2 regions of the Paenarthrobacter sp. NPDC089714 genome follow, and region 2 is predicted to be linked to the other one. Evidence: predicted binding sites of a transcription regulator. Region 2 holds the regulator's gene; the other holds the start of a gene.
The links. The regulator HrcA, encoded in region 2, represses chaperone genes, less so after heat shock. The targets are predictions, from matches to a motif close to TTNGCACTCGNNNNNNNCGAGTGCNAA.

Region 1: a site for HrcA is predicted at 1,479-1,505, ahead of groL (chaperonin GroEL). Genes of this name have one in related genera too.

The regions. Positions count from the first base shown of each region.
Region 1 is NZ_JBIVGX010000005.1:128,197-131,601, forward strand. It holds gene ACIPY3_RS11440 (DUF3263 domain-containing protein) at 24-359, shown strand; gene ACIPY3_RS11445 (LytR C-terminal domain-containing protein) at 409-1,017, shown strand; gene ACIPY3_RS11450 (cold-shock protein) at 1,174-1,377, shown strand; gene groL (chaperonin GroEL) at 1,688-3,313, shown strand.
Region 2 is NZ_JBIVGX010000003.1:187,797-191,201, forward strand. It holds gene ACIPY3_RS07525 (DUF3097 domain-containing protein) at 1-449, opposite strand, end outside; gene hrcA (heat-inducible transcriptional repressor HrcA) at 666-1,673, shown strand; gene dnaJ (molecular chaperone DnaJ) at 1,725-2,855, shown strand; gene ACIPY3_RS07540 (16S rRNA (uracil(1498)-N(3))-methyltransferase) at 2,858-3,405, shown strand, end outside.

The DNA.
Region 1 (3,405 bases), on a different contig from region 2:
AACAAGCGTCGAAGGAGTGTGCCGTGGCCGAACCAGCACCGGAACCGATGGCGCCGCAGGCAACGGGTTTTGCCCTTGAAGACCTTGCGGCCGGCGTCCGCAGCGACTCGCCGTTGAGCGAGCGGGACCAGCAGATGCTGGCCTTGGAACGGCAGTGGTGGAAGTACGCGGGGGCCAAAGAACAGGCTATCCGGGAACTCTTCGATCTCTCCGCCACGCACTACTACCAGATCCTCAACGCCCTCATCGATACCGAGGACGCATTGGCCCACGATCCCATGCTGGTCAAGAGACTGCGTAGACTACGTACGTCCCGCCAACGCGCGCGGACAGCGCGGCGCTTGGGGTCGGACGCGTAAATCGGCAGGCTGATCTGTCAGCAGCAACCAGCAAGGACAACGCTTCACCATGACCAAATTTGCCAAGGATGAATTCGACCGGGTCCCGCAGAACGCGTCCCGGCAGGGCGTGCACCGCGACGCCACGGAGACAGCCCGCCCCACCTTGTGGCCTGTCCTGACGGTTGGAGTCGTCGCCTTGGTGCTCGGCCTGGTTGCTTTCCTGATCCTGCCGCGTCTTGGATTCGTGGCTCCTGTTGCCTCGTCCAGCACTTCCGCGCCGGCCTCGCAGCACAGCGAGGCGGCGCCGTCCGCAACCCCGTCCGAGACGGGCAGCGCCCCCATCGCCTCGGGTGAACCCACGCCTTCCGAGTCAGCGTCGGCTACCCCGTCCGCGGCCCCGGTGGACAAGACCACTGCGGTGGCCGTCTACAACGGCACCGCGACGGCGGGCCTCGCCAGCCGCGTGGCCGGACTCGTTCAGGGCGATGGCTGGGCACTCGGCACGGTGGGGAACTGGGGCGGGCTGCCGCAGCAGACTTCGGTGGTGTTCTACAACGCCCCGGCCCAAAAGGCGAACGCCGAGGCAGTTGCCGCCCTCTTGCGCATCACCTCGGTAGTGGAGTCACCGGAAGTCCAGCAGCCGCTGGTAGTTGTTGTGGGACCCGGCTACCAGTAAACAGCGCGCTCCAGCCATCCCGGTTAAGCCTCAATAACAAAAACGCTGCCCTGCCTTCGGGCGGCAGCGCGGGCGCCGTGACTGTGGTTACAGTGGATTGATTCCGGTACGGAGATCCCGTCAACCGGTCTTGGCAACTGTGAAAGTGTGGGCATCATGGCTTTGGGAACCGTCAAATGGTTCAACGCCGAAAAAGGGTACGGCTTCATTACTGTGGACGATTCCGGCGATGACGTCTTTGTGCATTGGTCGGCCATCCAGATGGACGGTTTCCGCGCGCTCGAAGAGGGCCAGCGCGTTGAGTTCGAACTCGGCGAAGGCCTGAAGGGCCCTCAGGCCGAGAGTGTCCGCGTCGCCTGACCCGGAGTCCGGTTCTCCGCTGTCGGCTGAAACTGCCCGGATGTATGGCGCAAGGTGGCGCCCCTGCTTGCACTCTCAACGGTCGAGTGCTAATTATTGATTTAGCACTCCCACGCATCGACTGCTAATTCCGGCCCGTTCGCGGCGCCTCGGGGATGGTGATCGGTGCCGGGAGGATCAAGAAACACCCTGGTGGGGTGAGGTCCGGAGCGCGCGGCATACAGAGGTCGCAGGCAAAGGATCGTCCGTCGCGGGCATCCCACCTGACAGGTACCTTCTTAACGACTGTCCCGAAAGGACTACCGCCGTTATGGCCAAGATCATTGCATTTGATGAAGAGGCACGCCGCGGCCTCGAGCGGGGCCTGAACACCCTTGCTGACGCCGTCAAGGTCACCCTCGGCCCGCGTGGACGCAACGTCGTCCTCGAAAAGAAGTGGGGCGCCCCCACGATCACCAACGATGGTGTTTCCATCGCCAAGGAGATCGAGCTGGACGATCCTTACGAGAAGATCGGCGCCGAGCTGGTCAAGGAAGTTGCCAAGAAGACGGACGACGTCGCCGGTGACGGTACCACCACCGCTACGGTCCTCGCCCAGGCACTGGTCAAGGAAGGCCTGCGCAACGTTGCCGCCGGCGCCGACCCGCTGTCCCTCAAGCGCGGCATCGAGAAGGCCGTTGACGCTGTCATCAGCGAACTGCTGGCCTCCGCCAAGGAAATCGAAACCAAGGAAGAGATCGCCGCTACGGCTTCCATCTCCGCCGGCGACCAGGAAATCGGCGCACTGATCGCTGAAGCCCTGGACAAGGTGGGCAAGGAAGGCGTCATCACGGTCGAGGAATCCAACACCTTCGGCCTGGAGCTTGAGCTCACCGAAGGCATGCGCTTCGACAAGGGCTACATCTCCGCCTACTTCGTCACCGACGCTGAGCGCCAGGAAACGGTCCTCGAAGACCCTTACATCCTGATCGTCAACTCCAAGATCTCCAACGTGAAGGAACTCGTTGCGGTCCTGGAGAAGGTCATGCAGTCCAACAAGCCGCTGCTGATCATCGCTGAAGACATCGAGGGTGAAGCCCTTGCCACGCTGATCGTCAACAAGATCCGTGGCACCTTCAAGTCCGTTGCCGTCAAGGCTCCGGGCTTCGGTGACCGCCGCAAGGCACAGCTCGCCGACATCGCCATCCTCACCGGCGGCCAGGTCATCTCCGAAGAGGTTGGCCTCAAGCTGGAGAACGCTGGACTGGAACTCCTTGGCACCGCCCGCAAGGTTGTTGTCACCAAGGACGAGACCACCATCGTCGAAGGTGCAGGCGACGCCGAGCAGATCGCAGGCCGTGTTGCCCAGATCCGTTCCGAGATCGAGAACTCCGACTCCGACTACGACCGCGAGAAGCTGCAGGAGCGCCTGGCCAAGCTGGCCGGCGGCGTTGCAGTCATCAAGGCCGGTGCCGCAACCGAAGTTGAGCTCAAGGAACGCAAGCACCGCATTGAGGACGCTGTCCGCAACGCTAAGGCTGCCGTTGAAGAAGGCATCGTCGCCGGTGGTGGCGTTGCCCTCATCCAGGCCGGTGCCAAGGCCTTCGCCAACCTGAACCTCGAGAACGACGAAGCAACGGGCGCCAACATCGTCAAGGTTGCCATCGACGCTCCGCTGAAGCAGATTGCTTTCAACGCCGGCCTCGAGCCGGGCGTTGTTGCCGACAAGGTCCGCGGCCTGCCTTCCGGCCACGGCCTGAACGCCGCCACGGGTGTTTACGAAGACCTGCTGGCCGCCGGCGTCAACGACCCCGTCAAGGTCACCCGTTCGGCCCTCCAGAACGCTGCTTCCATCGCTGGTCTGTTCCTGACCACCGAGGCTGTAGTAGCCGACAAGCCTGAGAAGAACGCTCCGGCTCCGGGCGGCGACGAGATGGGCGGCATGGGCGGCTTCTAAGCCTCCTGTACTGCAGCGTCACGCTCAGAACGTACGACGGCGGTCCTCACCTTTGGTGGGGGCCGCCGTCGGCGTTTCACCGCTGGGGGATG
Region 2 (3,405 bases):
GGCTCCACGACGATGCCTTCCACCCGGAGGTCGTCACCCCAGACCTTTTCCACGAGTTCGGCGTCGTGCTTGCCTTCCACCCAGATCCGGCTGGCTTTTGCCACTTGTGCGCGTTGGCCCTGGACTTTGACAGAGCCCGACGCCGTCCGGCCGGGCTGGACAGCGCCGGCCTGCACAGCGCCGGCCGGTTGCCTGGCGGCCGGGGGGAGCAGGCGAATGGCCTGGCCCTCCAGGAGGAAGCCGAACCCCAGTTGGAAGGACCGCGTCTTGCCCCGGCGGTCCTCAAGCGACACGATGTGCATTCCGCCGGACTTCTCTACCCGGACGACCTCGCCCACCCACCCGGATTGGACGTCTTCCAGGACCATCCCGCGCTGGACAGGCACGTCCGGAAGCTGCTGTTTGACGGGTGCGGAAAGGTCCTGCGGACCCCATGTGTCGAAAGCCAAGGACTTCATACCTCTTCGCGCTGGGTTTGATGGGCCGGTACCGGGTGGAGCCGGCTCCCCGGACGTCATCCGCGGGCGTTTTCAATGCTAGCAACGGGGTGGCCCATACTAGACTTGTTAGCACTTAGGCATGTTGAGTGCTAAAAGCAAGGGTCAGCCCGGGTCCATCCCATGCCGGGCAGCCCGCATTCGGAGCGTCGACAGGAGGTGTTGCACATGAGTGAGCCGCGCAAGCTGGAAGTGTTGCGTGCCATCGTCGAGGATTACGTGCACTCACGGGAACCTGTCGGCTCCAAGGCACTGGTGGAGAGGCACCATCTGGGCGTTTCCAGTGCCACCATCAGGAATGACATGGCCGTCCTGGAAGAGGAAGGCCTCATTGCCGCTCCGCACACCAGCGCGGGCCGCATTCCCACGGACAAGGGCTACAGGTTGTTCGTGGACCGGATTTCCCAAGTGAAGCCGCTCTCGGCCGCCGAGCGCCGGGCCATCCATTCCTTGCTTGAAGGCCCCGACGATCTTGACGACATCCTGGAGCGGACAGTCAGGCTCCTGTCGCAGTTGACCAACCAGGTAGCGGTGGTGCAATACCCGCACTCCAAGCGGGCCTTGGTCCGGCATGTGGAGTTCGTGCTGCTGGCACCCAAGCAGGTGCTGGTGGTCCTGATCGCGGACACCGGCAGCGTGGGACAAAAAGTCATCGATGCCGGAACCGAGGTCAGCAACGAGTCGTTGCTGGCCCTGCGTGCGAGGTTCCTGGGCAGCATTGCCGGCACTCCTTTGGAGCTGTTGCCGCAGGTGCTGCCCTCCGTCGTGGCCTTGTGCAGGCCGGAAGTCCGTGGGGTGGCGCAGGTCCTGGCCTCCGGACTCCAATCCCTCAGCGATACCAGTCGCGAAGAGCGGATCCTGATGGCGGGAACAGCAAACCTGGCCCGCTCCAACGTGGACTTCCCCTTGAGCATCGGCCCGGTACTTGAGGCCCTCGAGGAACAAGTAGTGATGCTTCGGTTGTTGTCTGACATGGGTGATGATCCACGCGGGGTCACCGTCAGCATCGGCCGGGAGAACCCCTACGACGGGCTGTCCGAGGCCTCGGTGGTCGCCACGGGTTACGGCTCCGGCGCCAAGGTAGGCATCCTGGGGCCCACCCGGATGGACTATCCCACCACCATGGCCGCCGTGCGGGCCGTGGCCCGCTACCTTTCCCGTATTCTCGGCGGCTGACGCCGGCCACCAACGTAAGAACCGCAGCACAACAAGGAAGAGATACTGACTTTGAGCAGCCACTATGACGTTTTGGGAGTCTCCCCGGAAGCCACCGGAGAAGAGATCAAAAAGGCGTACCGCAAGTTGGCGCGAAAACTGCACCCGGACGTGAACCCGGGCGAGGATGTCGCTGAGCAGTTCAAGGCCGTGACGCACGCTTACGAAGTGTTGTCCGACCCGCAGAAACGCCGCGTGTACGACGCCACCGGCAACGAGAACGGAACCGACAACGGTTTCGGTGGCGGCTACTCCGGGCAGGGCTTTGCCTTCCAGGACATCTTCGATACCTTCTTTGGCGGTGGTGGCGGGGGACACGCAGGTCCTGCCTCCCGCGTCCGGCGCGGCCAGGATGCCCTCATCAGCGTCCGCATCGACCTCAAGGACGCGGTCTTCGGCGTCAACAAGAAGCTTGAAGTCGACACCGCGGTTGTCTGCCCCACCTGTGATGGCAGCTGCTGCCGTCCCGGAACGCACCCTGAACGCTGCGACATCTGTGGTGGCAGCGGCCAGGTCCAGCGGGCAGTGCGCTCCATCCTCGGCCAAGTCATGACCACGGCCCCGTGTGGCTCCTGCGAAGGCTTCGGCACCATCATCAAGGACCCCTGCAACGAGTGCAGCGGCCAGGGCCGCATCCGCAGCCGCCGCTCGCTGACCATCAAGGTGCCGGCGGGCGTGGCAACGGGAACGCGCATCCAGCTGTCCGGCCAGGGTGAGGCAGGCCCTGCCGGAGGCCCTGCCGGCGACCTCTACGTTGAGATCCGCGTCAACAGCGATTCCACGTACATCCGCGAAGGCGACGACCTCCACGCAACACTGAGCGTGCCGATGACTGCTGCCGCGCTGGGAACGGAACTGACCCTGGAGACCTTCGATGGCGCCCAGGAAATCGACGTCAAGGCGGGCACGCAGTCGGGTGAAATCATTACCCTCCGCGGTTTGGGGGTCACCCATCTTCGTGGCTACGGCCGCGGAGACCTCAAGGTGCACTTGCACGTCGAGACGCCGGTCAAGCTGGATGCCGCGCAGGAAGACCTGCTGAGGCAGCTTGCGAAGTTGCGCGGTGAGCAGTTCACGGAAGGCAAGCTCGTAGCCAGTGGCGGCATGTTCGCCAAGCTCCGGGACAAGCTCGGTAACCTGTAGCGGTGAGCAACCCCGTCTTCTTCACCCCGGCCGGGAGCCTGGACGGACTGGGGCCGGGTTCCGTGTTCATCCTCGAAGGTCCTGAAGCCCGCCACGCCGTGACCGTGAAGCGGTTGGCCGTCGGCGAACCCGTGGATCTCGCGGACGGGTCCGGCGCCCGGCTCACTGGCAAGGTGTCCGACGCCGGCCAAGGCTCGCTTTCGGTGACGGCAACGGACGTGGTCTTCGAGGAACAACCGTCGGTGCGGCTGGTGCTGGTCCAGGCCCTGGCCAAGGGCGACCGGGACGAGCTCGCCATCGAGACCGCCACGGAACTCGGCATCGACGCTGTCATTCCCTGGCAGGCGGAACGTTCCATCGTGCGGTGGAAGGGCGACCGTGCGGCCAAGGCCCATGCAAAGTGGCAGTCGGTGGTCACCGCCGCTGCCAAGCAGGCACGTCGCGCCTGGATCCCCGAGGTCAGGTCCATCGTGGACTCCGCATCGCTGGCCAAGGCAGTCGCTGAGGCAGACGTGGCCGTCATCCTCCATGAGGATGCAAAGAATGGACT